Regions from separate parts of the Mesorhizobium sp. M0159 genome, predicted to be linked through region 4. Evidence: predicted binding sites of a transcription regulator. Region 4 holds the regulator's gene; each other region holds the start of a gene.

Region 1 (7,600 bases), on a different contig from region 4:
CCGGCAGTTCGTCGAGGAAGCGCGACGGGATGGTTGACTGCCAGAGGCCGTGGATGCGGCGGTTGGAGACGAACCAGATGTGCAGGTTCTTCTTGGCGCGGGTCAGGCCGACATAGGCGAGGCGGCGTTCCTCCTCCAGCCCGGAGCGGCCACCCTCGTCGAGGGAACGCTGGTGCGGAAAAAGACCTTCCTCCCAACCAGGGAGAAAAACGGTTTCGAATTCGAGGCCCTTGGCCGAATGCAGCGTCATGATGTTGACGGCGTCGAGCTCGGCGTTCTGCTCGGCGTCCATCACCAGCGCGACATGTTCGAGGAAGGAGCGCAGCGATTCATACTCCTCCATGGAGCGGATCAACTCCTTGAGGTTCTCGAGGCGGCCGGGCGCTTCAACCGAGCGGTCGTTCTTCCACATGTCGGTGTAGCCGCTCTCCTCCAGAATGGTCTCGGCGAGCTCGGTGTGCGGCGTGGTTTCCAGCGCCTTCTGCCAGCGCTCGAAATTGGCCGATACCTCGCGCAGTGCGGCGCGCGGCTTCGGCTTCAGCTCGTCGCTTTCGGCGAGTTTTGCCGCCGCCTCCAACATCGGGATGCGCAGCGCCCGTGCGGTGTCGTGGATCTGGCGGATGGTGGCCTCGCCAAGGCCGCGCTTCGGCACGTTGACGATGCGCTCGAAGGCGAGGTCGTCGGCGCCTTGTGCGACGACGCGGAAGAAGGCCAGCGCATCGCGGATTTCGAGGCGCTCGTAGAAGCGCGGGCCGCCGATGACGCGGTAGTTGAGGCCGAGCGTGACGAAGCGGTCCTCGAATTCGCGCATCTGGAAGGACGCGCGGACGAGGATCGCCATGTCGTTGAGATTGTGCTTCTGGCGCTGGTAGGCCTCGATGGTCTCGCCGACGGCGCGGGCCTCCTCTTCGGAATCCCAGGCGGCATGGACATGCACCTTCTCGTCGTCCTCGGCGATCTTTTCGGTGAACAGCGTCTTGCCGAAGCGGCCCTCATTGTGGGCGATGAGGTGGGAGGCGGTGCCGAGGATGTGCGCGGTCGAGCGATAGTTGCGCTCCAGCCGGATGATGGTGGCGCCGGGAAAATCCTTGTCGAAGCGCAGGATGTTGTCGACCTCGGCGCCGCGCCAGCCATAGATCGACTGGTCGTCGTCGCCGACGCAGCAGATATTTACGGTGGACAGGCGCGGGCTTTCCTCCCCCTTGAGGGGAGGGTGGCCGGGCGAAGCCCGGTCGGGTGGGGTCCGTGCGGCAGTGCTCGACCTACCGGCGGCAGTGCTCGACGCTCTAGCGGTGCCTTCTGCGGCAACCCCCTCCGCCCGCTTCGCGGGCACCTCCCCCTCAAGGGGGGAGGATTGCGGCCGCTGCGCCAGCAGCCGCAGCCACATGTACTGGGCGGTGTTGGTGTCCTGATACTCGTCAACGAGGATGTAGCGAAAGCGCTTGTGGTATTCCTTCAGCACGTCCGGATTGGCGCGGAAGATGCGGATCGGATGGCACAGGAGATCGCCGAAGTCGCAAGCGTTCAGCGTTTTCAGCCGCTCCTGATAGGCCTTGTAGAGCTCGCGGCCCTTGCCGTTGGCGAAGGCACGGGCATCGCCCTCGGGGATGTCGGCGGGGCCAAGGCCCTTGTTCTTCCAGCCGTCGATCATCTGGGCGAACTGCTTGGCCGGCCAGCGCTTGTCGTCCAGCACTTCGGCCTGGATAAGCTGCTTGATCAGGCGCACCACGTCGTCGGTGTCGAGAATGGTGAAGTCGGATTTGAGCCCGGCCAGCTCGGCATGTCGGCGCAGCAGCTTCACTCCAATCGAGTGGAAGGTGCCGAGCCACGGCATGCCCTGGACATTGCCTTCGCCGATCAACAGGCCGATGCGCTGCTTCATCTCGCGCGCCGCCTTGTTGGTGAAGGTGACGGCGAGGATCTGCGAGGGGAAAGCCTTGCCGGTGGCAAGGATGTGGGCGATGCGGGTGGTCAGGACGCGCGTTTTGCCAGTGCCGGCGCCGGCCAGCACCAGCACCGGGCCTTCGGTGGTTTCCACCGCCAGCCGCTGCTCGGGGTTGAGGCCGTTGAGATAATCGGGCGCGTTGTTCTGGTTGCTGCGGGCAGCCATGGCGCGCGCGGCAATGCCCGACGGGGCCACGGGCCGCGCGTTCGGTTCGTCAAAAAAGGGCATGTCTTCCGAAAAGCCGGACATCTCCCCCGAATGTAGTGATTCGGCAGCGAAAGGCCAGAAGTGTCTCCGTTTTGTTCTCTGTCCAGTCGGTAGACTCACAATCTGAATGGGTCTGCTAACCAAAACGCCGGGCTTGCGATGGGCCGGCACCGTAAAACGCCGAGCTTGCTTGACAGGGGAAGCGGGCCGGAGAAAGTTGCGTGGGGGCAGGAACGCAATGCGGGGTTGCCCATGGACGCGTCGCGGAGCGCACCAGTCGAAGGAGCACCGTCTTGGCTGTGGTCATCACCTCCCTGATCCTTTTCCTCATCGGCCTGGCGATTGGCGGCGGCGGCATCTGGCTCGTGACGCTGGGCGGCAGCTGGTACTACGTCATCGTCGGTCTAGCTTTCCTTGTCGCGGCCTGGCTGCTCTACAGGCGCAGATCCACGGCGCTGTGGCTCTACGCGGCGATCGTGCTCGGCACGCTCGCCTGGGCGGTCTGGGAGACCGGCTTCGACTGGTGGGAGCTCGGCCCGCGCGGCGGCATCATCGTGCTTGTCGCGCTATGGCTGTTGACGCCATGGGCGCGGCGCGGGCTTACCGGTCCCGACGGACGCGCGCCGCTGATCCTCGCCGTGCTGGCCTCGCTTGCGGTCGCCGGCTATTCGATGACGACCGATCCAAAGGATATTGCGGGTGAACTCAACACCGACAAGGTGACGCCGACGGCCGATCTCGGCGGCAACGTGCCGGCTGGCGAATGGCACTATTACGGTCGCACGCAATATGGCCAGCGCTATTCGCCGCTCGACCAGATCACCGCCGAAAACGTTGCCAATCTGCAGCCGGCCTGGACCTATCGCACCGGCGACGTGAAAGGGCCCGACGACATCGGCGAGACGACCTATCAGGTGACGCCGCTAAAAATCGGCGACACGCTCTACATCTGCACGCCGCATAATTTCGCCATCGCCATCGATGCCGCGAGCGGTAAGGAGAAATGGCGCTTCGATCCGCAGGTCAAGCTCAACAAGGACCGCCAGCACCAGACCTGCCGCGGCGTGTCCTATTATGCCGATGCCAAGGTCGCCGCCGGCCAGCCCTGCGCCACACGCATCTACCTGCCGACATCCGACGCCCGGCTGATCGCGCTCGATGCGGCGAATGGCCAGGTCTGCCCGACTTTCGCCGAAGGCGGCACGCTGAACCTGCTCGCCAACATGCCATATCCGAAGCCGGGCTATTATTATTCGACCTCGGCGCCGCTGATCGTCGCCAACAAGATCATCGTCGGCGGCGCGGTCAACGACAATTATTCGACGCAGGAGCCGTCCGGGGTCATCCGTGCCTACGATGCCGACACCGGCGCGCTGTTGTGGAATTGGGATTCCGGCAATCCGGATCAGACGACGCCGCTGCCGCCGGACCAGACCTACACCAACAACTCACCCAACATGTGGTCGACGGCGAGCGTCGACGAGAAGCTCGGGCTGCTTTATGTGCCGCTCGGCAACAAGACGCCGGACCAACTCGGTGCCGGACGCAGTGCCAATGACGAGAAATTCTCCTCTTCGATCACCGCGCTCGATCTCAACAGCGGACAATTGCGCTGGGTGCGGCAGACCGTGCACCACGATCTCTGGGACATGGACGTGCCGGCGCAGCCGACGCTGGTCGACATCACCACGGAAAGTGGCGTGGTGCCGGCGCTGGTCGGGCCGACCAAGCAGGGCGACCTCTATGTGCTCGACCGGCGCAGCGGCGAGCCGATCGTTCCGGTCAAGGAAGTGCCGGCGCCGGGCGGCGCGATCGAAGGCGACCATACCTCGCCGACGCAGCCGGTCTCGGACCTGAGCTTCAGTCCGAAACCGCTGACCGGCGCGGACATGTGGGGCATTACCATGTTCGACCAGTTGGCCTGCCGGATCGAGCTTCGGAAGTTGCGCTATGAGGGCCGCTATACGCCGCCGTCGCTGCAGGGCTCGCTGATCTACCCCGGCAATTTCGGCACCTTCAACTGGGGCGGCGTGGCAGTCGATCCGGTCCGGCAGGTGATGTTCGGCATGCCGACATACCTGGCGTTCATCTCCAAGCTGGTGCCGCGCGCCGACGTGCCGCCGCCCGGCGACACCAAGGGCAGCGAACAGGGCCTGAACCGCAATGACGGTGCGCCTTACGCAGTCATATTGAAGCCGTTCCTGTCGCCGCTCGGCATTCCCTGCCAGGCGCCGCCCTGGGGCTATGTGGCGGGTGCCGACCTTCGGACCGGAAAGATCGTCTACAAGCATCGCAACGGCACCGTCTACGACATGACGCCATTGCCGCTGCCATTCAAGGTCGGCGTGCCCGGCATTGGCGGGCCGATGATCACTGCCGGCGGCGTCGCCTTCCTCGGTGCGGCGGTCGATGACTATGTGCGCGCTTATGACCTGACAACCGGCAAACAGCTCTGGCAGGCGCGGCTGCCGGCGGGCGGGCAGTCGACACCGATGACCTACACGGTAGCCGACGGGCGCCAGTTGGTCGTCATCGTTGCCGGCGGCCACGGCTCGGTCGGTACCAAGCCGGGCGACTATGTGATGGCCTATACGCTGCCGAAATAGAGAAGTTCCTTCAGAGCCCGAGATGCCCTTTCAGGTCGGGTACCGATGCAAGTACCTCACTGGTCAGCTGCGGGCCGGCGGCTGTCTCGGCCTGCTGGACCAGCATCGTGCCGGCCTGGCTGATCTGTGCGAGCGTGAGGCCTGATGCCTTGAGTATGGCGACGCCGTTGATCAGCGCGCCGGTCTTTTCGCCGAGAGCGCCACCGAGCGCGCCCTCCAGCGAGGACAGCAGGCCACCACCGGAAGCTGCGCCGGGAGCCATGACATCATATTGCTTGGCCAAGGCGTCGGCTCCCGGGATCTTGCCGAAGAAGCTGGACAGAGTCGTGCCTTCCGCTTCGTGTTCGAGCACCGAGAAAATCGTGCCGGCGATCTTTTCCGTCAAAGCCTGGTTGAGACCGGATTTCTGGGAGACGGTGTTGATGATGTCCTGAACGTCCATGACCTTTCCTCAGGCTTTGGTGTTTGCGGCCGGGTGCCGGTTGGCGCGGATCTTGATCAACGATCGTTTGAATGCGGTGAAGGCAGTGAACCACAGCGCCAGCAAAGCCATAGCGGCGAGGGCGAACCCACTTGCCAGAAGCGGGGAGGGAAAGGTCATGGGCGTAATTCCTTCGTCGTCAATCAGGCATTCTTTCCTCGCCAAATGGCGCGAGCGAGGCCTAGCCTGGTAAGTTTGTTTTATATGGTGGTGCGTGCATTTAGCATTGCCACAAAGGACCAAAATTTAACGACAGTGGGGCGCGCGGCATCACGGCCCTCGTGCAGGGACTTATGGCAGCCTCACTCAGCCGTGACTGGACCAGACAAGCTTCGGCTCTATGTTGCCGCGGGGGGCCGACGAGGAGCGCGCCATGACAACACCTGCCGGACCCACTGCCGCCGAGCCTGTCATTACCCAGGCGATGATCGATGCCTATGACGAATACACGCATCTGACGCTCGACCGGCGGCGCTTCATGGAGCAATTGACCAGGCTTGCCGGATCGGGTGCGGCAGCTGCCGCGATCGCGCCGCTGCTGGCGGCGAACTCGGCCCAGGCGGCAATCGTCGCGGAAGACGATCCGCGTGTGAAAGGCGAGGACATCAGCTATCCCGGCAGCGGCGGCGAGATGAAGGGCTATCTGGTCAGGCCGGCGGACCAGACCGGCAAGCTTGGCACCGTCATCGTGGTGCACGAGAACAGGGGTCTCAACCCGCATATTCGTGATGTGGCGCGGCGCGCGGCGCTGGAAGGGTTCGTGACGCTTGCGCCGGACTTCATGACACCGCTCGGCGGCACGCCGGACGATGAAAACAGGGCACGTGACCTGTTTTCCCAGCTCGATCCAGCACAGGTCGCCGCCAATGCCGTGGCAACCGTCGCCTATCTCAAAGGCTACAAGGACGGCAACGGCAAGGTCGGCGCCGTCGGCTTCTGCTGGGGCGGCGGCACGGTGAACATGCTGGCCGTCAACGCGCCGGACCTCGCCGCCGCCGTCGCCTATTACGGCATGCAGCCAAAGGCCGAGGACGTGCCGAAGATCAAGGCCGCGCTCATGCTGCATTATGCCGGGCTCGACACCCGCACCAATGCCGGCATCGATGCCTTCAAGAAGGCACTCGACGCGGCTCATGTCGAATACTCGGTCTATGTCTATGAAGGCGCCAACCATGCCTTCAACAACGACACGTCGGCGGCCCGCTACGACAAGAAGGCGGCTGACCTCGCCTGGGGCCGGACGATCGCTTTCCTCAAGGAGAAGCTGGCCTGATCAGGTGGGCGCCGGCGCCGGTTTGTGAAGGGCGACGCCGGCCACCACCAGCGCGATGCCGATGCAGTCGGTGAGGCTCGGCACCTGCCGCAGCACAATGACGCCGATCAACGTCGCGGTGACCGGCAGCAAAGACAGCATCAGCGCGAAGCTGGAGCGCGGCAGCCGCGACATGGCAAGCTGGTCGCAAATATAGGGAATGACCGACGAGCAGATGCCGACGCCGACCGCCGCAAGCAGCAGCGGCGGCGCCGAGAAAGCCGGCAGAGCATCGGCGAAACCGATCGGCAGAACGACGAGAAGGGCGACCGCCATGGCGGCACCCAGCCCGGCGATGCCATCGCCGGCGCCGCCGCGCGCAACGCGGTGGCCGAGCACGATGTAGCCAACGAACAGCGTGCCGTTGAGGAAGGCCCAGAACAGGCCGACGGGATCGCTCGACCATTTGACGTCGATCAGCAACAGGGTGCCGGCGACAGCGATTGCGAGGGCGGCGAGATTGCGCGGGCTTCTGAGGCCAACAAGCGCAACGCCGATGGTGCCGACGAATTCGATCGCCGCCACCAGCGAGATCGGCAGCCGGTCGAGCGCCAGGTAAAACGAGCAATTCATCACCCCAAGGCAGGCGCCGAAAGCCACAAGCAACAACCGCGTCGAGCGATCGGCGCGGGCGAAGACCGCCCATGGCCGGGTCAATGGGGCAAAGACGAGTGCCGCGGTGGCGATGCGCAGCCAAGCCATGCCCAGCACGCCGACATGCGGGAACAGCAGCACCGCCAAGGCCGGTCCGAGATAGTGGAACACGGCGCTGACGCCGAACCAGAGATGCGGCGGGACCGCGTTTGCCAAGGTAAAGGCGGGGCCGGCGAGTGCCGGACTTGCTGCGGGGGCTTGCGTCCGATCTTGCATGGGATCAGTATCGCAGGCGATTTTTGCCATTGATATGGATGATGGCCGGGCATTGCGGCCATTTCCTTTCCGAAAGCAAGAAGTATTCCGCTGAAACGCCTTCGAAATGAAAATAGCGATCTGGATCCGGCGGACCTGAAAATCCTGCGCCTGCTGGAAAAGGACGCGCGCACCAGCAC
Region 2 (7,600 bases), on a different contig from region 4:
TAGGACTTAGGTACGACGCCCCGCCGGACAGAGGGCTCCGGTGCCTTATCGGCTGGCGAGGACCATGCGGTTGCCTTCGCTGTCGCGAAACTCCGCCACCGTGCGCCCCGGCTGCCACGGCGCCTCATGCGCTTCGGTGACGATCTCGACGCCGCCCGCTTTCATGGCTGCGATCATTGCCCCGACATTTTCGTCGACCAGCACCAATACCGGCTCCGCGCCGGGTGCGTCGTCGGCGCGCCTGACAAAATGCAGGTTCGTCACGGCATGCGGAAATGCCAGCTCGATCCAGCGCCAGCCGCCATCACCCATTTTCTGGTCGGCCATGACCTGGCAGGCGAGATGCCTGGTGTAGAACGCCTTGGCGCGGTCCTGCTCGAACACCGGAAGCTCGGCAAACTGGATATGCATGATCGTCTCTCCTGCTTGACGGCTGCCGCGCAGCCGCCCACGCGGGAAAGACGATGCGGGCAACCGAAAAGATTCTTCGGCAAGGAGAATCTTTTCAGCGCAGCCGGTCGTCCTTCGTTCATACCAACCAGTCAGGAGACGACGATGAACTACGCGCTCATTCGATACGGTGTGAAGCAAGCCGACCTGGAAGATAACCGCGTGCTGGTCGAAAAAGTATTTGAAGCGCTGGGCGAGGCGGCACCGCCGACGGTGTGTTATCTCGTGCTCGAGCTGGACGACGGCTCGTTCGTCCACATCGTCGGCCAGGACGGCGATTCGTCGGCGCTGACCGGGCTTGCGGCCTTCAAGGCGTTTACGGAAAACCACGCCGAGCGCCGTTCGACCCCGGCATTGCGATCGCCTGTCAAAGTCATCGGCAATTACCGTATGCTGGCGGATCAGAAAGCCGGGTAGCGCCTGCCATGCCGCTCGCGCAGAAATGGGACGCTACGCCGAAAATGAACAGGGCGACTTTGGAGGTGATGCTCGTCGGGTTGCGGCCAAGGCTGCATCGCTACTGCGCGCGTATGGCCGGCTCGGTGATCGACGGCGAGGACATCGTCCAGGAGGTGCTGATCAAGGCGCTGCAGGCGATCGACGGCGGTGCGATCGTCGAACGTCCCGAGCAATGGCTGTTTCGCATCGCCCACAATGCCGCGCAGGATCATCTGCGGCGGCGCAATCGGGAAAGGTCGCGCATGACCGAGGCCGACATGAGCGTCATCGAGGATCCCTCCGGCAGCGCCGACAGCCGGCTCGCCGCCCAGACCAGCCTGCGCTCCTTCATGCAGCTTTCGGTGCCGCAGCGCAGCGCTGTGATCCTGGTCGACGTGCTCGGCCTCAGCCTGCATGAGACCTGCGAAGTGACCGGCGCGACGCTCGCCGCCACCAAGGCCGCGCTGCATCGCGGGCGGGCGCAGCTCAAGCTGCTGGCGCTGCAGCCCGAGCAGGCGCTCGCGCCGAGGCTCGACGCCGATGACGAGCGCCGGCTGCGGCGCTATGTCGACCTGTTCAACGCGCGCGACTTCGACGCCGTGCGGGCACTGATCGCCGAGGACGTCCGGCTCGACGTCGTCAACCGCGTCCGCCTGCGCGGCAAGGCCGAGGTTTCGACCTATTTCGGCAATTACGATCGTTTGCGCGACTGGACATTGTCGCTCGGCGTGGTCGACGGCCGGCCGGCGATCCTCATCCGCGACCCGCAGGCGGCCGACGGCGCTGTGCGCGGCTTCATGCTGGTCGAATGGAGGGACGATCAGGTCATCCAGATCCGCGATTTCCGCTATGCGCCCTGGTGTCTGGTCGACGCGGAGATTGAAACGGTGGACGGGTGAGTAGAAGGCTGGAATGGTACGGAGATGGCGATCAGGCAGCCTCCTCCTGGGTGACCCAAACGCAATTGCCACATGGCAGCACGTTCTTAGAGCGGTTCCGGTTCTCTTGGAACCGGTAACTCGCTCTAACTATCTGCTTTCCCGCATCTATGCGGACGCCAAATGCTTCCTTTTGGCTGCAAAATGCTCTAGCCGATACGCACGCGGCGCGTCACCTGGCCATTGCTTTCCCAGTATGTGTGCTTCTTGGCAATCAAGGGATCGTCCATCGCCGGTTGAATTTGTCCTGTGGTGCTGACCGCGCGCGAGGTCACCGTGTGTTCTCCAGGAGAGGGATTTGCCCAAGCCAGGGACCAGATTTTCCAAGCGTGTTCTGCCTCCTCACTGTGGTCAATGGTCGCTGGTGTCCAAGGCCCTTGATCGATTTGCACTTCGACCCGGTCGATCGGCGCCCCCCAGGCTGCCCCAACGATGCGGTAATCCGAGTCTTTCCGGGTAACCTTCGCAGGCGCGGACTTTATCAGCGCTCGCCCGACTGACGTCTCGGCCCATACGGTCTCGCCGTTGTGGTCCTCCTCCCGGATGGTGACATAGTCGCGGGCCATCAGAAGGCTCATGAACCGCGTATCGCGAACCTCGATGCGCTTTAGCCACTTGACGTTGGCGATCCCGTACCAGCCTGGCGCAATGAGCCGTACCGGGAAGCCATTGGGCGCCGGCAAGGCGGCCCCGTTCATTTCATAGCAGAGGAGATTGTCCGGGTTCATCGCGTCGGCGAGCGACATGCTGCGAGCGAAGTTCTGCCGCATCTTGACGTCGCGTATCGGGATCTCGCCTGTGTCGGTACCGAAAAAGACGACCTCGATGCCCTTCTCCAGAACGCCGGCTTCCTCGAGGATCGGGGCGAGCGGCGTCCCTGCCCAGCGAGCATTGCCGATGCCGCCGGTGAAAAAGGGAAACCCATGGTTGCCCGAGCATTCCACTGTGAAAACGACCTCCTGCCGCGGTCGCGCCCTGATGTCGGCGAGCGTTAACTCCAGGGGCTTCTTAACCAGGCCTCCGATCTCCATCGACCATGTCTTCTCGTCGATCGTTGGTCGGTTGAAATGCGAGATGCTGAAGAACTTGTCGTTTGGCGTTATCCAGCTATCCAAATCCTCCCAAACAAGCTGCTTCTGGATACCCGCCGGATCGGGATTTTCGGTCGGCTGATCCAGCCATGGAATAACTTCCTCGTTCGGCCGTGTTGGAAAAGCGTAAGCCCGGCGCGAGGTATAGAGAGCAGCAATTGCGGCAAGAGCCGCGCTTCCTTGAACAAGAAGTTCTCTGCGCTGAAAATCAGGCATGTTGTTTACCTCCCAGTTGATCCGGAACGGGCTGCAACGTGCCTTAGGCCGTAGCCTGATCACGGATAGGCGACACAATGTGAGGTCTGCCCACCCGGAAGTATCCGGGTAGGTCAGATAATCACCGACGCAAGTCAAGCATGTGAAGCATTGCACGAAACGCCAGCTCGCGTTTCGCACGCTAAGAGTGCGCCTTTGAGAAGGAACTGTCCACAACTTGGACGGGACATGATGATGATTGCAGCATTCCATGCCGATTTCCTGTCCTGCCAAAATGGTTGCTGCTCGGATCGCTGCCGAACGCCCGCTTCTGGGTCATTTCGGGACCTTCGCGGGTGCGATCGGAAGGGCCGTTCCGACCCAATTTCTGCCGTTCCGATATCGGCCTTGCCAACTCCAGGGCGGATGTTCACCCATTTCGACGAGAAACTGCGTTGGCCTGCCGTCTGTGGGCGCGACAGGATGGCGGTGCGGCCGGCGCAGGTGTATGATGGCGGTCTAATATTTCAAGATCAGGAATTTGCAGGTGGAGGGCGGGCCCGGGCGGCACATCAGAACCAGTCTGCATTACGAGGTGGCCAGCAACCAGGCCGCCTGGCTTGGGCGCGGCAGATCATTCACACGTGAACCATTCGCCAACCGAGCGGGGACACCCTAATTGGTGGTGACTTGCGTCACCGCCACGCCGGTTATCCTGCCGTTCCCGGCTGTGTAGGTGAGCGTCTGCGTGACCGTGGCGTCCTTCTGGTCGGGAGACGAAGGAGGATAAGAGGCGGCGAAGCCGAAATGGCCGTAACGATCGGGCTTGGCGGCGCCAAATTTCGCGGCCACGTCGCTCAGCGGCGCTCCGACGCCGGGCGTATCGAGTTCAACAGCTGTCAGGCTGGCAGGCGCGCCGGCGCATCCTTCCGGCACCTTACCTTCCGGGTTCGGCTGCAGGGCGACGGACAGGACACCGTGGTCGGAGCCGCCCATCTCGCCGGATACGAACCAGAAGATCGACGGCGATCCGCCGGCGTCGGGGCCGGCATAGCAAAGCCAGTGGCGTGAATCTCCGGCGTCACCTTCATCGTGCATGGCTCCGCCGAAGGCTTTTTCGACATCGGCAAGCGTGGTTTCCTCAAGCTTTATCTCCAGCGGCCCAGCCTTGACCTGCTTGAATAGCGGGCTGGCCAGCGGCGAGTTGATATCGCCCAGGGATGGAATCGCCCGGTCCGGGTTGAGCGGCTTGGCCAGCGTCGTTGCATTGGTCACCAGTCCGGCAACGATGAGTGCGAAATATCCGGCGTTCTGTCCCATGCCGATCTCCTGTCGTTCGAAATGAAGGTGCGGAAGGATTTGCGGGCGGGTGCTACCCTGTCTGGCCGATACCCAAACCGGTGCACGACCAACTGGACCGAAGATAAATTCACAAGTCCGCAGCCTTCAACGTCATTCCGGCGACTTGGCAACCAAAGTGTAATCGAGGCTCACAATTCCTTCTCGGCCAGCTCCCGAAATGCGTCGGGAACCGATCGCCGCAGTCCGAGCGCGACCGAGGCGTAGCCGACCGCCTCCCAGCCGAAGCGGTCGCGGATCTTGTCGACGGCGCGATCCGCGGTCCAGCGCGCCGCGCCCTTGCTGGTGCCGGGGCGGCGGCGGTCGTCGTCGAGCCCGAGCGGCAGTTCCAGTTGCAGGCCGGCATGCTGCTCCAGATGCGATACGGCGATCGCCAGCAGCGAGATTGTCTTTTCGTGCGGATGGTCGATGAGCACCTTGCGCACCAGCGCCTCGGCGATCTCGGCCAGCATGGCGGTTGCCGAAATCGGCTGGTCGAGCGTGATCGAGCGCGTCACCGAGCGCAAATCGGCAAAGCGGACGCGAACCGTCACCGTGCGGCCGGGCCGGGATTTCGCCCGCAATCTTGTGGCGACCCTGTCGGCCAGATGCAGCAAAGCGGGCACGAAGACCTGCTCCTCGGCCGGTTTTCGGCCAAGCGCCGACTGCGCACCCGCCGAGCGCGCCCGGCGCTGCGTCTCGAGCTTGCGCGGATCGCGGTTCCACGCCAGCGCGTTGAGTTTCTCTCCCGCCGCCGGCCCGAGCAGGCGCTCAAGCGCCCCACCATTGGTCTTCGCCAGCTCGCCGATGGTGTTGACGCCGATGCCGGCCAGCCGCTGCCTGGTGACCGGGCCGACGCCCCACATCAACTCGACCGGCAGGTGGTGCAGGAACTCCAGCTCGTGGCGCGGATCGACCACCACCAGCCCGTCCGGTTTTGCGACCTGTGAGGCGATCTTGGCCAGATGCTTGGTGCGGGCTACGCCGACCGAGATCGGCAGGCCGAGCTCGGCCCGCACGCGGCCGCGGATCTTGCCGGCGATCTCGGCCGGCGAGCCGAACAAATGGGTGCAGCCGGCGACGTCGGCAAAGGCCTCGTCGATCGAAATCCGCTCGACCACCGGCGTGAAATCGCCGAGCACCTTGATTGCCGCATCGCCCAGCCGCTGATAGTCCTTGAAATGGCCGCCGACGAAGATGAGTTGCGGGCAGAGTTCCCGCGCGCGCCGTCCCGGCATACCGCCGCGCACGCCGAACGCCTTGGCTTCATAGGATGCGGCAAGCACTACCCCGCCGCCGACGGCAATCGGCTTGCCGCGCAAGGCCGGGTCGAGCAACTGTTCGACCGAGGCATAGAAGGCATCCAGATCCGCGTGGAGGATGTTGGCTTCCATCCGGCCCGTTCGCCCGCGGCGGTTCGAACGCCGCATTGTCTCGAGTTGTGATGAGAACATAAAGAGAACATTGTGGGTGAATTGTCAAGCAGCGCGGACGACAGGTGAAGGGGCAATCGCTTCAGGTTGGCGCCGCCCCTCATCGCCCTGCCGGGCACTTCTCCCCGTATAGTGACGGGGAGAAGGACGCTTTCGTCGATGGCTTCGCCAATCACTAACGTTGCAGGAAAGTGCCGAGTTTGCGGACAGCCCCTTCTCCCCGTCGCTATACGGGGAGAAGGTGCCGGCAGGCGGATGAGGGGCAGCGCCGACTTCGGCAATCAGCCGAGCGCTACAGCGCCATCTTGTAGCCGAGATGACTGGCGGTGAAGCCGAGGCGCTCGTAAAAAGCGTGCGCCTCCCGTCGACCTTTGTCCGTGGTGAGCTGGACGAAGCTGCAATTGCGCGAACGGCATGTTTCAATCGCCCATTCGATCATCAGCTTGCCGAGGCCGCGCGAGCGCCATTGCCGGGCGACGCGAACGCCTTCGATCTGGCCGCGCCAGGCGCCTTTTCTCGAAATGCCTGGAAGGAAGCTGAGCTGCAGCGTTCCGACCACTTGCCCGGCGTTGACGGCGACGGCCAGCAACTGGTTGGGATCGGTATCGATTGCGCTGAAGGCATCGAGATAGGACGGCGCAAGCGGCGTGGACGGGTCTTCCCGGTCTGCGCCGAGCACATCGTCGGCAAGCATTGCAACGATCGCCGGCAGGTCGGGCGCCTGCGCGCGACGGAATTCGATCTCGCTCATCGCGTGGAGACATACGGCGCGGATTTGGGGACGACAAGCGTGAAGGGATGCAACTTTGCCGGTCTACTGGAAAGCAGCCGTTGAAAGACCTATGACAGGCGAGATCGGGAGGCTACGATATGGATGTTCCAGCCAGCATGAAGGCTGAATTGGCAGCCTGGAACAATGGGTCCGGCATCGATCTACAAAGCTGGGTCGGGTGCGAGGGCCGATTTGCGCTTGCTGTGGGATACAGCACCATTTTCTGGCCGAAATTCGTGACGTTCGAACGCTACGTTTTGATGGAAGGGTTTAGCGAGGAAGGCCTGCGAAGCTTTGAACGAGACCCCAACGCCACACGACAGTCCGTGGAAGCGGTTATGAACCACCTGCACATTGCCGACATTCACGCCTTGGGCGCCGCCGACATCTCTCGCGACAAACTCGTGTTTCTCGGCTCGGTTCTCAAGGAGATTTATGAGGCAAAACTGCAATGGCAGTTTGCGAACCGAAGGTTTGTCGTCGAGTTTTTCGCTTCAGACTCCAGAGACCTGGAGGATTATCAGCTGTCTTTCTGGCAAGCAGACTAGGGCAATGGGCGAGGCGAGCAACTTAGCGAGGGTCAACCCTTCAATGCGGATCGAAATCGAGGGTGTCTCCCTGGAGACGTTGAGGGCGCTGTCGCGCGCGGACCAGGATGCGTTGCTGGCCTTCGGCCGGCCGATCTCCTTCGCCATGGGCAGCGCCACCGTCCTGGCCGAATTCAATCGCAATGGCGGCACGCTTCTGGTCAATTTTGCCCATATCGACGGCGGTGGCGAAGGCGTCCTGCTCGTCTTGTGGAGGCTTGTCCGGGCCTATGCCATCGATCGGCAATTCAAGCTGATCCGTTGGAATGTCCATGCCGCCACCTGCGCCACACCGAATCCCCGGCTGCAGCGTTTCCTGCGCTCCCATCACTTCGCAGAGATCGACGATGCCAGCTAC
Region 3 (7,600 bases), on a different contig from region 4:
TCGCCGAAAACCCCAGGAATTTTGCCGCGACCACCAGCTCCTCCGGTTTCGAGGCACCGCGCAGAAACGAGAAGTTCGACTGGATGCCGAATTCGGCATAGGGGTTGGCCGTCAGCGCATTCATGCGAAGATCCCATGCATGAACCAGCGCGGCGAGGGCTGCGAGGCGCCGTAAAGGCCCTGGCGATAGAGCCAGTAACGGCGGCCGTCGGCATCCTCGATGCGGAAATAATCCCGGGTCGGGGCATCTTCTCGTCCCGCCGCCCCTCGCCACCATTCCGGCGCGATGCGCTCCGGCCCTTCGGCGCGCGCGACCCGATAGAGCGCGCGCCGCCAGCGGAAGTTCAAAGGCGGGCCTTCCGGCATTTCGGTGGCCGGCACCTCGATCGGCTCGGGCGAACGGAAAAGCCGGATCGGCCGTTCCGGCTGGAAGACGGTCGTGGGAGCGTCCTTCGCCTTGTCCGGCTGCTTCGGCGGCGAGCTTCTCTGCGGCGCCTCCGTGAAGGGAAGGGTGGCGACGGCGCGCTCCGGCAAATGGCTCTCGACGGCGACCGTCTTCAAGACCGCGCCTTCGCCGAGCCGGGCGCGAATGCGGTCGGCAAAAAGCGCGATATCGGCACCGTCGTCGCTCGTCTCGCCGGCAAGGTCGGCCTGCTGCATGTCGAAGGCGGCGGCGGTCAGCACCGAAAGGCGCACAAGATCGAAGCCATAGCCGGCGTCGATATCCTGTTCGAGCGCGGCAAGCCTTTCGTGGAACAATTTCTGGATCAGCCGCGGCTCGCGCAGAGGCCGCGAGGTGCCGACGGCGATGCGGCTGACGCCGCCATCGACGCGGAAAAGCAGCAGCGCCAGCCGCCTTGCGCCCTCGCCGCGACGCTCGAGGTCGCTCTTCAAGGTGGTCGCCAGCATGCCGGTCAGCCGCTCGATGTCCTCGGTCAGCATGATCGGCTCGGCAAGGTGACGCTCGACCGAAAGCGGTGCCACCGGCAGGCGCGGCGACACGGCCTCCTCGAGGCGGCCAAGCGCCTGGTCGAGGCGCAAGAGCAGCGATGCGCCGAAGCGGCGGGCCAGCGGCGCGCGCGGTGCCGCCATGACGGCGCCCGCCGTGCGCAGGCCGACGCTTTCGAGGCTGGCGCGTACCTCCGGGTCGATGCGCAGCGCCGCCAGCGGCAAGGGCGCGAGAAGCGCTTCCTCCTCACCATCGGGCACGATGCGGTCGCCAGCAAACCGCGCCGCCGCCCAGGCAGCACCAGGCGTGGCGGCAAGCCCGGCGCGGACATCGAAGCCCTGATGGAAAAAACGCGACAGGATATCGTCCAGCATCGAGCGTTCGCCGCCGAAAAGATGGGTGCAGCCGGTGACGTCGAGATAGAGGCCGTCGGTCCCGTCAAGCGCCACCAGCGGGGTATAGCGGTCGCACCAGTCGGCGAGGCCTTCGAGCAGGCGCCGGTCGGCCTCCGGATCGGCCTCCACGATGTCGATCGAGGGATGCATGGCGCGTGCGTCGGCTATGCCCATGCCGCGCTTCAGATTAAGCGCCTCGGCCCGCTCGTCGAGGGCGGCGATGCGCTGGGCGTTCCGGTCGCGGTGACTGATCACCAGCGGCAGGTGATCCGACGGCCGGGAACGCCAGGACCGCCCCAGACGCTGCCGCAGGATCCTCTCGGCGGCGAGATGCGGAAACCACAGGGATAGGATTCTTTGGCCGTTCTGGGGCCCATTCCTGAGACCTTCCTTGCTCGCCCCGTCTTTCTTCGAATATGCGTTCATCGGGGTTCCACTCCAGTGTGAATTTTCCGGGCAAGGCCGTGCGGCTCTTGCCGATGGCGACGGTGAAGGCGGGTCGGCCGATCGAGCCGGCGAGCGGCCCGGCAAGCGTCTTACGCGTTGCCGCCGGTGCCGCCGACAGGATGAGGCGGACGGGCGCTGCCGTCGGTTCGGGCTCGCCGGCCTGGCGCAGCAGGAACAGCGGCCGGCCCGCACTCTGCGCGCGGGCGTGCAGCCGCCGCGTCGCGGTGAGGTCAAGCCGCTGCGGGCTGCCGCGGATTTCGAGGATGACGGCGGCCAGCGCCGTCATCCGGGCAGCCTCCTCGGCGATCCACAGCGCATCGAGCAGCCTTGGCGCCTCGGAAAACAGCAATTGCTCCGGCTCGATGCCGAAGAAGGCGTGAAGCCCCCTGGCATAGGGAAAGCCGGCCTCGCGGAAAACCTCGGATGTGCCGATCCACAGCACCGGCAATCGCGGCCCCTGGCTGAGGATCAGGCTGACGAGCGACAAGGCAAAACCGGCAACGGCCCCGGCATCGCGGGTCGCGGCGCCATGAAACTCGCTCACCGCCGCCTTCGGCAGGCCGCCGCTCAGCGCAGCATCGAGGCGCTCGGCGCCGGTGCGCAAAAACGCATCGGGCGGCGCCACGGCGAGGCCGCGCCGGACAATGGTCAGATTCCGAGCGGGTGTCGGATGCCGAGAGGGTGTCAGACTCTGACGAGGGACATCCGCGTCAAACGACGAACTGGCCGGCGCCTCCAGGCGCTCGGGCAAGGTCCCTTCGATCTTCGCGATCTGGCGGCGCAGGGCAAAAACAGTCTCCCGCGCCACGGCGCTTGTCGCCATGACGGTCAGCTTCCACTCACAATTGTTCCTGTTATGTTCCCTATAGATTCCAGAGGCCGCTCGAAGAGTCAAGCGGAGTCATGGGGAATTTATTCCCAGAAAGAGCAACCCGAGCTTTTCAAGGAAACCGCTCGGGAGGCTGGGTTCATAAAAAAGGGGCGGCTTTTGACTCTAGCCTGAAGCCAATTCTGAAGCGACACGTCTCAAATATTGGGCGGTAAAGTCGGCGATTTGATCGACTTCTTCATCGTCATATTTGCGAAAGCTAAAGCGGCTGAAGCTAGGGTCGATAGCTTGGAGGGGTTTTCGTAGGGGACCGCGAAAATTCCTCATTTGATGGTTCCCCTCATATGCCAATACGTCTGCGCATTGAAGCGGTGGGTGCCTGGTTTTTGAGCCGAAATTGAAAGTCGCCGATTTTCCCGGAAAATGCCGCTGGACTTGCTGGAACGCCTCAGTCGCCGCCGCGCTGTACTGGTTGGCTTCATGGACGAATGCGATGTTATCGTGGCCTTCCGATGCGAGTTTCTCCCACGTGCTGCGAAGGGCCCATTGCAGGCAGATGTAGTACCAGCCGCGTACCATGTCTTCCGGCTTGATGGCTAAGCTATGTTTGTGAGCCAAGACCTCGCTCAGTTTCCGCCTGTCGACGGCGGCGATAATGCCCCGAATGTAGTGGTTTTTGACTACCGGCAGGATGCACTTGACGTGTCTATCTCGCTTTTCGCGGGTCCACCCTTCGTACTCCCCATGCCTGTTATGGCAATCGACCGAGTGGTGAATTTTTATCGGCGCCTTCGCCACGATCCAATCGAGGGTCCAGATCTGCCAGTCTTCTTTTGAAGCCCAAACGGCGGATACGGAAAGAATTTGCGAGTCATGGTCAGTGCCAGATTCGTCTAGGTAGACCTCAATCACCACCACCAAACCTTCCCGAGGGGCAAGAAAGGTGTCGCGGAACTCTAGGACGCGCCTTCCACCATTTCCGCCGACTCATCGGCTCGAAATTTGTTCAGCACGGTACCACCTCCTTAGCGCGTACGCGAATTACGACACGCTGAATTTATTCCTGCTTATGATCCTGGGGCAAAGGCGGCAGCCCCGCTATTTGCCGAGTCCGGCCTGAAAGCCTATATGCCGGGATCAAAGGACAAAGCATGGCTCGCATCTACCAAACACGCATCTGGCACGACCAGCTTTCGCCAACGATGGAGGAAATTGAGCTCTTGGCGCTGGAGGCCTATGCCCATCTGCCGGAGGACTTTCGCAAGTTGACCGGCGAGATCGTCATTCAGATCGCCGAATTCCCGACCGACGAGATCATGGACGACCTTTCGCTGGAAACGCCCTTCGACCTGCTCGGCCTGTTCGAGGGGCGCGGCATCGCCGAGCGCTGGAACCCGCAGACCGGCGAGGGGCCGAACCGCATCACGCTCTATCGCCGCGCCATCCTCGACTATTGGGCCGAGAACGAGGAAACGCTGGGCGACATCGTCACCCATGTGCTGATCCACGAGATCGGCCACCATTTCGGCCTGTCGGACGACGACATGGAGAAGATCGAAGAAGCGGCGGAGTAGGGGGTGCCGATCGGCTGAGGTTACGCAACAGTCCGACGTCTCATTCCTTCGCGCCCCCCTCTGTCCTGCCGGACATCTCCCCCACTTGGGGGGAGATTGGCAGCTTCGCCGACCGCGCCCTCTTTCTAACATTGAGATTTGGCGAAGCCCGGGATGATGGCCGATCTCCCCCCGCGTGGGGGAGATGTCCGGCAGGACAGAGGGGGGCGCTGTCCCGCGGACATCTCGCCGCGATTTCAGCGTCTACCAATCGCTGAGCTTGGTGTCGGGGCCGTATTCCTGGCCCTCGATATCCTTCACCACCGCCTGGCCGCAGCGCATGGTCTTGGCCTCCTTGTCATAGGCATAGGTCGGCGAGCCGAACAGGTGCCAGCCCTTGTTCAGCGCCGCCGTCACCTTGTGGCAGAAGCTGGCATCGTCCGGGCCGGACAGAAAGCGGTAGAGTTTCATTCTTCAATCCTGTCGTCAGTTACGTTAGTCATGCGCGAACAGCGGCGGCCTTCGCCAGCAGTTTTTCGGCCTGCGCCAGATGCAGCCGCTCGACCATCTTGCCGTTCAGCGCAACTACCGCCCTACCGGCATTTTCGGCGAACGCGAAGGCATCCTTGACCGCGCGCGCCTCGGCTATTGCTTCGGGCGACGGTGCAAAGGCGCGGTTCGCGGCTTCGATCTGAGCTGGGTGGATCAGCGACTTGCCGTCAAAACCCATGGCGGCCGCTTCCGTGCACTCGCGCGCAAACCCGTCCATATCGCGAAAATCATTGAAGACGCCATCGAGCAGGTCGAGGCCGCCGGCACGCGCCGCGAGCACCATTTGCATCAGCCATGGCACGAGATAGCGCCGATCGGGCGTGGCGAGAATGCCGGTGTCCTTGATCAGGTCGTTCGTTCCGGCAACGAAACAAACCAGGCGAGAGGCTGGGTCGCGGCCGAGCTCGGCGATCGGCCCGATATTGAGCAGCGCCTTGGGCGTCTCGATCATCGCCCACAGCTTGACCTCGTCCGCGATAAAATTGTCGTCGAGCACGTCGCCGGCCTCGAGGATGTCGCGCGGCGTGTCGACCTTGGGCAGCAGGATGGCGTCGGGCGTGCATTTTGCCGCGGCCGGCAGATCGTCGGCGCCCCATTCGCTCGACAGCGCATTGATGCGCACCACCATCTCGCAGCGCCGGTTGGAATGGCCGGCGAAAATCGCCGCCAGCTTTTCGCGCGCGGAAGGCTTGTCGGCCGGGGCGACGGCGTCCTCGAGATCGATGACGACGGTATCGCAGGCCAGCGATTGGATCTTGGCCAGCGCCTTGTCGTTCGAAGCCGGGACGTAAAGCACCGAGCGGCGCGGGCGGTAGCTTTCGGTGGTCATCTTCGATCTATGCCGCCTGCAGCTAGCCGAGGCAAGCCGTGCATAAAAACTGCACGCAATTTCGGAAAATCTCCTCGTCTCCGCCCCGCTTGCCACCCGACCGGATGCGACAAGGGCGGCATGCAAGAGCAAAAGAACTCCCGTTGGTCCCTGCCGTACCGGCTTCGCCGCGAAAGCTGGTGGCTCGTCGATCCGCCCCAGACTTTGGCAACCCTCCTCCCTTTCGTCCGGAAATCCCTGCCCACCAGCCGCATCAAAGCCGCCGAGAAAGCCCGATCATGACAGTATTCCTCTCGGCGGCGCCGAGCTATTGCAGCCGCTTCGGCGTTGCCGTCCTGCTCGTCGCGTTGGCCGATTTCTTCTTCTATGGCCAACCGGCGGGCATCACGCTTTTCCTGTTCGGCGTTGCGATTGCAGCGGCGAGCATGGCTCTCCATCCTCTCGACGTCTTCAACGATGGCAGGTTCTGGTTCAAGCCGGTTGCGCTGTTTATGGCGCTGCTGCCGCTTGTGGAAAATGTCAGCGCACTGTCCGTCTCGATCGCGCTGGCGGCGACGGCCATCCTCGCGCTTTCACTGGCCGGACGGTTGCGGCGCGGCCTTGCCCGTATTGCCGGCCAACTCTCGCTGTTCCTGCTTGCAACGCCATTTCGGCTCGTCCTTGATTTCTTCCGCTGGCGCACGGCGGCGCGGCGGCTTGGCCGGCGGCGCGTGCGCCTTGCGGCGATCGCCGTCTGGGTCATGCCGCTGGGCCTCGGCGCAGTGTTCCTCGCGCTGTTCGGCGCCGCCAATCCGGTCATCGAATATTGGTTCTCGCTGATCGACCTGATGGCACTGCTCGACGTCGTCCAGCTGCCACGTCTCGGCTTCTGGCTGTTCGTGCTTGCCTGCGTCTGGGCCTTTCTGCGGCCGCGGCTGCCGCGCTTTCTCCGCCGCCGCAGGGTGTCGCCAGCCAGCGCACCGGCGACGCCGGCCACCAGGACCACCATCGAGGACATCGTCTTCGGCAAGGCCGCTATCCTCCGCGCGCTCGTCGTCTTCAACATCCTGTTCGCGGTGCAGAGCGCACTCGACGCCACCTATCTGTGGGGCGGCATCGCGCTTCCCGACGGGCTGACCTATGCCGCCTACGCGCATCGCGGCGCCTATCCGCTGATCGTCACGGCGCTGCTGGCCGCCGGCTTCGTGCTGGCGGCGCTGCGGCCGGGAAGTGCGACCTCCGGCGATCCGCTCATCCGCCGGCTGGTTTATGCCTGGGTGGCGCAGAACATCCTCCTGGTGATCTCGTCGATCCTGCGGCTCGATCTCTATATCGGTATCTATGCGCTGACCTATTGGCGTGTCGCTGCGTTCGTCTGGATGGGGCCGGTGGCGGCGGGCCTTGTCCTGATCATAGCCCGCATCGCGCGCGAAAAGTCCAACGAATGGCTGCTTGCCGCCAATCTTCTGACGCTATCGGCGACGCTCTATGCCTGCTCGTTCATCAACTTTGCCGCGCTGATTGCCAACTACAATGTCGACCATTGCTTCGAAATGACCGGCCAAGGCACCCAGCTCGACGTCTGGTACCTGCGCTCGCTCGGGCCCGGCGCCTTGCCGGCGCTCGATCGCTTCGTCCAGCACCAGAGCAGGACGGTTTCCGCGGAGGATGCCTCCATCCGCGAACTCGCCGGCTGGTATGCACAGGACGAAGCACGCTTCCGCGCCGGCCAGGAAAGCTGGCGGGGCTGGAGCTTTCGTGACTGGCGGCTCAACCGCGCCCTCGACAGGCGTGGCCCGTTCGTGGTTCCTCCGATGTCCGAACCCTTCATGCCGGGCCGCTGATTTGATGCCGCACCACATACTGGTCGCCGACGACGACCCGCACATTCGCGAAATCATCTGCTTCGCGCTGGAAAAGGCCGGCATGAAAACGCTGGCGGTGCCGGACGGCGCGGCTGCCTTGCAGGCGATAGAGCGCCATGCGCCCGATCTCGTCGTGCTCGACATCGGCATGCCGGAAATGGACGGGCTGGAAGTGTGCCGGCGGCTGCGCCACACATCCGAC
Region 4 (7,600 bases):
TCATCATGCTGGCGGTGATGCTTATCGCCGTGCTGTTCGACCGGGCCGCGCTCACCATGCGCAACCTGGCGATCTCGGCCATCGCGGTCATCCTGGTGTCGCCGCACGAGGTGGTCGGTCCGAGTTTCCAGATGTCCTTCGCCGCGACGGCGGCCCTTGTCGGCGCCTATGCAGGCTGGTCCGATTACCGCGCCGGCAGGGCCACCACGCCGCCACCGCGGCGGTCGCCGCTACGCTTTGCCACTCGAAAGGTCCTGTTGGGCATGTGCGGTCTGGCGATGACCTCGATCATTGCAGGGAGCGCCACGGCGCTTTTCGCCATATGGCATTTCCAGCGCGTGGCGCCGCTCAGCCTGTTCGCCAATCTGGCCATCATGCCCATCGTCTCACTGGTCGTCATGCCCTTCGCCGTTCTCAGCGCGCTGGCGATGCCGTTCGGTGCGGATGGCCCTTTCCTCTATGTCATGGGCAAGGGGCTGACGGCGATGATCGCCCTGTCCGGGTGGATCTCGGAGCGCTCGCCGATCGATGCGGTCGGGCTGATTTCGCTGAGATCCGTCCTTCTGGTGACGATCGCCCTCGTCATTGCCAGCATGGCGACGACCTGGTTGCGGCTGGCGGCACTTCCTTTTGCGCTCGCCGGCTTGCTGACGACAACGCAGACACGCATACCCGACGTATTGGTCTCGGAGGACGCGCGGCTGGTCGCGCTGCCGATCGGCAGCGGTGAACTCGCGGTCAACCGGGCACGCCCGAATGAGTTCACCATCGACAACTGGAAACGCGCGCTCACATCAGAGGCCATCGTCGCGCCGGAAACGCCTGGAAAGAACGACCCGCAATTCGACATTGCCGATCCGGCCGACCTACCGCCGGGCATGCCGTTCATTTGCACGGACGGCCTCTGCCTTGCCATGCATCCATCCGGCGCGATCATCGCGCAAGCCAAGGACCGCGATACTGCGCGGCCAGCCTGCGCCTTTGCCAGCTTGATCGTCATCGACGACGCCACCGCCCATAACCCCTGCTACTACGACCGGCTGGTCCTCGTCGTCACCAAACGGCAACTGGCGCGCGCGGGAAGTGCCGCCGTCTATTTCGATCCACAAGCGGCAACACGCGCCGAGATCCGCTTCGCCGTCGAAAAATCATACCGGCCCTGGCACGTGCAGCGGAAATTTTCACGCGCGGCACGGGGCCTGCCGCCATACCGCAGGGCCGACAACCCCAAAGCCGGCGCCAAGGGCGGAGCTCAGTAGCGGCGGATCAGTCCGACGAGCTTGCCCTGCACCTTGACCCTGTCTGGTCCGAAGATGCGCGTCTCGTAGGCCGGATTGGCGGCTTCCAGGGCGATCGAGGCGCCCTTGCGGCGGAACCGCTTCAGCGTCGCTTCCTCCTCGTCGACCAGTGCCACCACGATCTCACCGGGGCTCGCCGTATCGGCATTGCGGATGATCACCGTGTCGCCGTCGAAAATGCCAGCCTCGATCATCGAATCGCCTTTGACCTCGAGCGCATAATGCTCGCCGCCCATGATCATATCCGGCGGCACCGAAATCGAATGCGTCTGGTGCTGGATGGCATCGATCGGCACACCGGCCGCGATGCGGCCCATTACCGGGATCGAAACGGCGGCGACGACATCGTCGTCATTGCCGGCTGCAGGGACACGCGACGATGTCGGCTTGCCCTGCCGAGGGGCGCCTTGCCCAAGGCTGCCCTGGATGACACTCGGCGAGAACTTGCGTGCCGCATTGAGGCCGGGGGCGATCGAGTCAGGCAGGCGTAGCACCTCCAGCGCACGGGCCCGGTTGGGCAAACGGCGAATGAAGCCGCGCTCCTCCAGCGCCGTAATCAGCCGGTGGATTCCGGATTTGGAAGCCAGATCGAGCGCTTCCTTCATCTCGTCGAATGAAGGCGGGATACCGCTTTCCTTCAACCTTTCGTGGATGAACATAAGCAGTTCGTGTTGTTTGCGTGTCAGCATAGCGACCCCCAACAGAATCAGAAAAACAAACCCAGAACAAACACTATCTGTTCCAGTTGTGTTCCGCAACTGTTTAAAGTTTAATGAATGCGTTAAGGCTCGGGAAACAAACGACGTCCCCTACCGGCGTACCGCATTTTCACCGCCGCGAGCCTCATCGCCTTGATTCTGCTTTCGTTTGCGCCCTTCTGGCCTCCTAGAAGGCGGCACTGGCATCGGCCGTCGGTCGGCAAAAGGCACGGAATTGAACCCGTATCGACTGTGCGGTTTGGTCAATGCACCGTGAACGAAACGAATTCAAAACGCCAACCTCGGGTTAAGTCCCGGTTTCCACCGCCTGGTCAGGCTGCTTCTCGCCGGTGGAGCCTTGCTGCGCGCAACCAGGTAATGGAAGAACAGTCGATGCGTGTCCGGCGTTGCGTTGGATCTTGGGGGAGCAGACAAATCATGACAGGAATTCCCGATCTCGTGGCCATAAAGGCGATGGATGCCGCGGATCCGTTGCGCGCGATGCGCGACCGCTTTGTGTTGCCGCAAGGAGTGATCTATCTCGACGGCAATTCGCTAGGAGCTGCTTCACGTGCCGCTTTCGATGAACTGCACAAGGCCGCGACCGAAGAATGGTCGCATGATCTCATCCGCGCATGGAACACGGCCGGCTGGTTCAACATGCCGCTTGAACTTGGCGACCAGCTCGGGCGCCTGATCGGTGCCGCGGCCGGCCAGACGGTGGTCTGCGACACGACATCGGTCAACATCTACAAGCTGCTGCACGCCGCCATGGCCATGCGACCGGAGCGGCAGGTCATCGTCGCCGAGGGCGATAGTTTTCCGACGGACCTCTACATGGCCGAGGGTGTGGTTTCGACGCGAAAAGATACGCTGCTGCGCCTCTCGGGGGTCGACGCGCCGACCATCGAAGAGCTGATCGACGAACGCACCGCCGTGGTGCTGGTCAACCACGTCAACTATAAGTCGGGCGAACTGCGCGACATGCCGGCGCTGACGCGCAGGGCTCAGGAAGCCGGGGCGATGATCGTCTGGGATCTCTGCCACACCGCCGGCGCGATGCCAGTCGAACTCGACAAGGCAAACGCCGATTTTGCCGTTGGCTGCACCTACAAATATCTGAATGGCGGCCCGGGCGCGCCTGCCTTCATCTATGCGGCTGAGCGGCATCTTTCCGACATCCAGCAGCCGCTCACCGGCTGGTGGGGCCATGCACGGCCCTTCGCCTTCGAGCCAGGCTATGCGGCCGGCACCGGCATCCGCCGGTTTCTGTGCGGCACGCAGCCGGTCCTGTCGATGCGCACGCTGAAGGGCGCGCTCGACATCTGGAACGATGTCGACATGACGGCGGTGCGCAAGAAGAGCATCGCACTGGCGGATCTGTTCATCGAGCTTGTCGAGGCAAAGTGCGGCACTTACGGGCTCACGCTCGAAAGCACGCGCGATGGGGAAAAACGCGGCAGCCAGATTTCATTCATGCATGAGCATGGCTACCAGGTCATGCGCGCGCTGATCGAACGTGGCGTGATCGGCGATTTTCGCGCGCCATCGACCATGCGCTTCGGCTTCACCCCGCTCTATGTCGGCTATGCCGATGTCTGGCAGGCCGTCGAAGTGCTTGAGGACATCCTGCGCACCGGTGCGTGGAAGGAAGCGCGCTTCGCCATCAAGGCGGCTGTCACTTGAGATTGATGCGAGAGCTGGAATCGTGAGGCTGGCGACGACGCGCCGCGCGATGCTCACGGCTACGTTGCAAGGCTATATTGCCAGGGAGGGCGCAGGGTGTTCGAACGTCACATTGCCGATTGGGACAACGCCTATGCCAACGGCGCCAACATAGCCGGCAGCGATCGCTGGCCGGCGGCCTGGATCGAGCCCGCGCGGGTTTTCCGCGACGTGCTTTCGACCGAGGGCAGGGCGCGGCTCGACATGGCCTATGGCGACAACCCACGCAACCGGCTCGATCTTTTCCTGCCGGCCATCAAGCCCAAGGGACTCGTGGTGTTCGTTCATGGCGGCTACTGGATGGCATTCGACAAGAGTTTCTGGTCGCATCTTGCCACTGGCCCTGTTGATCGCGGCTATGCGGTGGCGATGCCGTCCTACACGCTCTGTCCGCAGATACGCATTGGCGGCATCGTCAAGGAAGTCGGCGCGGCGATCGGCAAGGCGGCGGCGATGGTTCCAGGGCCGCTGATGCTGACCGGACACTCGGCCGGCGGCCATCTTGTTAGCCGGATGGTTACGGCGACGACGCCGCTGGCGCCCGAAGTGGTCCGGCGCGTTCGTCACGTGGTGTCGATCTCGGGGGTGCACGATTTGCGCCCGATCATGCGCACCGGCATGAACGAGACGCTGGCGATCGATGAGGCCGAGGCGCAGGCCGAAAGTCCGGTGCTGCTGCGCCCGATGGACAAGGCCCGCCTGACCTGCTGGGCCGGCGGCGGCGAGCGCGCCGAATTCCTGCGTCAGAGCGCGTTGCTGGCCAACATCTGGATCGGCCTGGGTACCGCGACCAGCTCGGTGGTCGAGCCTGACCGGCATCATTTCAACATCATCGACGGTTTGGCCGATCCAGACCATCCGCTGACCCGGACCTTGATTTCGGAGTGAGGCAGGTTCAGCGTAGCATCAGTACGTCGCAGGGGGAGCCCGCCGCCGCGGCAGGAGCGAACGGCGCGCGAACGATCAGCCCGTTGGCATCGGCCAGCATTTTCAGCATCGAGGAGTCCTGGATGCCGAACGGCGTCGCCACGAGCGTACCGGTGTCATCTATGACAACAGCCCGCACATAATCTTGCCTGAGATCGTTGGCCGGCATGGCAGCACCGAGCCGTGCCCGACGTATATCCTGCTGAAAGGCGCGGCCACCGAGCCGCGCCAGCAGCGGCTTCAGGAAGAGCTGAGTGCAGACCAGGCTTGCCACCGGATTGCCGGGCAGGCCGATGCAGCGAATGTCTCCCAGCCGCCCGAACATCAGTGGCTTGCCCGGCCGCATGGCGATCTTCCAGAAATCGAGCGTCATGCCTTGCCCGGTCAGCACGTCATGGACGAAGTCGTGGTCACCGACCGAGGCACCGCCCAGCGTGACGATGACGTTCGCGCCAGCCTTCACGGCCTTTTCAACCAGCGCAGCGATCGCCTCCCTGCGGTCCGGCGCGATGCCAAGGTCGAGCGCGCGCGCACCGACCGACTGTGCGGCAGCGGCGACACCATAGGCGTTGGAGGAGATGATCTGGTCGGGGCCAACATCGCTGCCCGGCGGCAGCAATTCGTCGCCGGTGGCGATGATGGCGACCAGCGGCCGTTTGACCACGCGCACCTCGGGGTGATTGGCCGATGCCGCCAGCGACAAGGCCGCCGGGTCGAGCAGGCGGCCTTTGGGCAGCAGGACATCGCTCTTGGCGAAATCGAGCCCGAGGCGGCGGATGTTGCGCCCCTGCACCGTCGGTTCCGTCACTTCGACGCTGCCGCCACCGAGATCGCGGACGTTCTCCTGGATGACGATAGTGTCGGCGCCTTCGGGAAGCGGCGCGCCGGTAAAGATGCGCACGGCCTGCCGCTGCTGCACCGTTCCGGCAAAGCCGCGTCCGGCCGGCGCCATGCCGACCACCGAAAGCCTTGCCGGTACGGACGCGATATCGGCCGCCCGCACGGCATAGCCGTCCATGGCGGAGGCGTTGAACGGCGGCTGGGTGCGGAGCGCCACAACCGGCTCCACCAGCACGCGGTCGGCGGCATCCAGCAGTGCGACGCGTTCGCCCGGCAGCGCTGCTGCGCCGTCCAGCAGGCGCTCGAGCGCCTCGGCAACTGGGACCAGCGCCATTATCGGCCTGCCTCGGTGGCCCCGTCTCCGGTGATCTTGTAGTCGCCGGATTTGCCGCCGGTCTTTTCAACCAGCCTGATGCCGGAGATGACCATGGCGCGGTCGACCGCCTTGGCCATGTCGTAGATGGTCAGGCAAGCGACCGAGACGGCACTCAGAGCCTCCATCTCAACGCCGGTCTTGCCGGTGACGCGGGTCAATGCTGTCACCTTCAGGCCGGGCAGCGCGGCGTCCGCCTCGATATCGACAGATATCCTGGTCAGCAGCAGCGGATGGCAAAGCGGGATCAGTTCATGCGTCTTCTTGGCCGCCATGATGCCGGCAATTCGCGCTGTGCCCAGCACGTCGCCCTTCTTGGCGTCGCCGGCGAGGATCATGTCCAGCGTCTCGGGCCGCATCGCGACAAAACCTTCTGCGACTGCCGTGCGCACCGTCTCAGCCTTGTCGCCGACATCGACCATGTTGGCTTCGCCCTGCGCGCCAAGATGAGTGAGGGCGGCCGCCATCCTCAAACGGCCTCTGCCGGCGCCTTGCCCGTCAACAGCAGGCGCGTTGCCGCGGCCACGTCCTGCTGGTGCATCAGGCTCTCGCCGACCAGGAAAGTCGCAATGCCGCTCTGCTCCAGCCGGCGGCAATCGTCGTGCGAAAAGATACCGCTCTCGCTGACCAGATGGCGGTCGGCCTGCACCATCGCTACCAGCCGCTCCGAGGTCTGTAGGCTGGTTTCGAAGGTCCGGAGATTGCGGTTGTTGATTCCGATCAGCCGCGACGACAGCTGCAGCGCGCGTTCCATTTCAGCCTCGTCATGCACTTCGACCAGCGCGTCCATGCCGAGCCCGAACGCTGTCGCTTCGAGTTCTCTTGCCAACGCGTCGTCGACGCTGGCCATGATGATCAGGATGGCATCGGCGCCCCATGCCCTGGCCTCGTAGACCTGATAGGGGTCGAACAGGAAATCCTTGCGCAATGCAGGCAGCTCGACGACAGCGCGCGCAGTGGTGAGGAATTCGGGCGCGCCTTGGAAGGAGGGTGCGTCGGTCAGCACCGAAAGGCAGGCGGCACCGCCCTTCGCATAGGCCCTGGCCAGCGTCGGCGGATCGAAATCGGCGCGGATCAGGCCTTTGGATGGGCTAGCCTTCTTGATTTCGGCAATCAGCGCGAACCTGCCGGATTTGCGCTTTGCTTCAAGGGCGGAAAGAAAGCCGCGCGGCGCGTCGGCATCCGTCGCCCGTGCCTTGATCTCGGCCAATGACACGCGCGCCTTGGCCGCCGCGATCTCGTCGCGCTTGTAAGCCTCGATCTTGCGCAGGATGTCGGACATGGTTTTAACCGTTCGAAATCTCGATCAGCCTGTCGAGCACTTTCAGCGAGCGGCCGCTGTCGATGGCCTGCGCCGCCGTTACCATGCCGTCGGCGAGGGTCGTCGCTTTGCCGGCCACCACCAGCCCGGCGCCGGCATTCATCAGCACCGTATCGCGAAAGGCGCCGGCTGCGCCGGCCAGCATGTCGCGCAGTGCCTGGGCGTTGTGGGCGGCGTCGCCGCCGCGCAACTCGTCCTTGGTGTGACGCGTCAGCCCGACTGCTTCCGGGGTCAGCGTAAAGCTGCGGATCTCGCCGCCGGCCAGTTCGGCGACAAGTGTCTCGCCGGTGGTGGTGATCTCGTCATAGCCGTCGCCATGGACGATCCAGGCATGGTCGGCACCAAGTTCCTTCAACGTTTCTGCCACCGGCATGATCCATTCGGGCAGGAACACGCCGACCATCTGCCGTCTGACACT

Evidence for each region. Region 4 encodes LexA, which represses DNA repair genes until DNA is damaged. Its sites were predicted from a motif close to TGTTCNNNNTGTGTTCNG; they were not measured.
Region 1: NKJ32_RS13210 (ATP-dependent helicase) is a predicted target of LexA. The motif match lies at 2,235-2,252, and genes of this name have one in related genera.
Region 2: dinB (DNA polymerase IV) is a predicted target of LexA. The motif match lies at 5,897-5,914, and genes of this name have one in related genera.
Region 3: NKJ32_RS19820 (ImuA family protein) is a predicted target of LexA. The motif match lies at 2,638-2,655, and genes of this name have one in related genera.

The regions. Positions count from the first base shown of each region.
Region 1 is NZ_JAMYTF010000010.1:52,070-59,669, reverse strand. It holds gene NKJ32_RS13210 (ATP-dependent helicase) at 1-2,194, opposite strand, end outside; gene NKJ32_RS13205 (glucose/quinate/shikimate family membrane-bound PQQ-dependent dehydrogenase) at 2,446-4,758, shown strand; gene NKJ32_RS13200 (hypothetical protein) at 4,769-5,200, opposite strand; gene NKJ32_RS13195 (hypothetical protein) at 5,210-5,359, opposite strand; gene NKJ32_RS13190 (dienelactone hydrolase family protein) at 5,613-6,512, shown strand; gene NKJ32_RS13185 (EamA family transporter) at 6,513-7,421, opposite strand; gene NKJ32_RS13180 (Lrp/AsnC family transcriptional regulator) at 7,512-7,600, shown strand, end outside.
Region 2 is NZ_JAMYTF010000007.1:160,632-168,231, forward strand. It holds gene NKJ32_RS10175 (VOC family protein) at 46-411, opposite strand; gene NKJ32_RS10180 (hypothetical protein) at 556-867, shown strand; gene NKJ32_RS10185 (sigma-70 family RNA polymerase sigma factor) at 912-1,787, shown strand; gene NKJ32_RS10190 (sulfite oxidase) at 1,976-3,133, opposite strand; gene NKJ32_RS10195 (hypothetical protein) at 3,788-4,432, opposite strand; gene dinB (DNA polymerase IV) at 4,603-5,844, opposite strand; gene NKJ32_RS10205 (GNAT family N-acetyltransferase) at 6,176-6,634, opposite strand; gene NKJ32_RS10210 (hypothetical protein) at 6,754-7,203, shown strand; gene NKJ32_RS10215 (hypothetical protein) at 7,247-7,600, shown strand, end outside.
Region 3 is NZ_JAMYTF010000020.1:101,700-109,299, forward strand. It holds gene NKJ32_RS19810 (error-prone DNA polymerase) at 1-124, opposite strand, end outside; gene NKJ32_RS19815 (DUF6504 family protein) at 121-1,599, opposite strand; gene NKJ32_RS19820 (ImuA family protein) at 1,532-2,614, opposite strand; gene NKJ32_RS19825 (DUF3800 domain-containing protein) at 2,786-3,538, opposite strand; gene NKJ32_RS19830 (metallopeptidase family protein) at 3,772-4,194, shown strand; gene NKJ32_RS19835 (DUF1737 domain-containing protein) at 4,438-4,644, opposite strand; gene NKJ32_RS19840 (HpcH/HpaI aldolase/citrate lyase family protein) at 4,673-5,554, opposite strand; gene NKJ32_RS19845 (DUF4153 domain-containing protein) at 5,833-7,377, shown strand; gene NKJ32_RS19850 (response regulator transcription factor) at 7,382-7,600, shown strand, end outside.
Region 4 is NZ_JAMYTF010000029.1:15,941-23,540, forward strand. It holds gene NKJ32_RS23895 (ComEC/Rec2 family competence protein) at 1-1,259, shown strand, start outside; gene lexA (transcriptional repressor LexA) at 1,253-1,987, opposite strand; gene kynU (kynureninase) at 2,435-3,682, shown strand; gene NKJ32_RS23910 (hormone-sensitive lipase) at 3,779-4,609, shown strand; gene NKJ32_RS23915 (molybdopterin molybdotransferase MoeA) at 4,617-5,822, opposite strand; gene moaC (cyclic pyranopterin monophosphate synthase MoaC) at 5,822-6,328, opposite strand; gene trpC (indole-3-glycerol phosphate synthase TrpC) at 6,331-7,143, opposite strand; gene trpD (anthranilate phosphoribosyltransferase) at 7,148-7,600, opposite strand, start outside.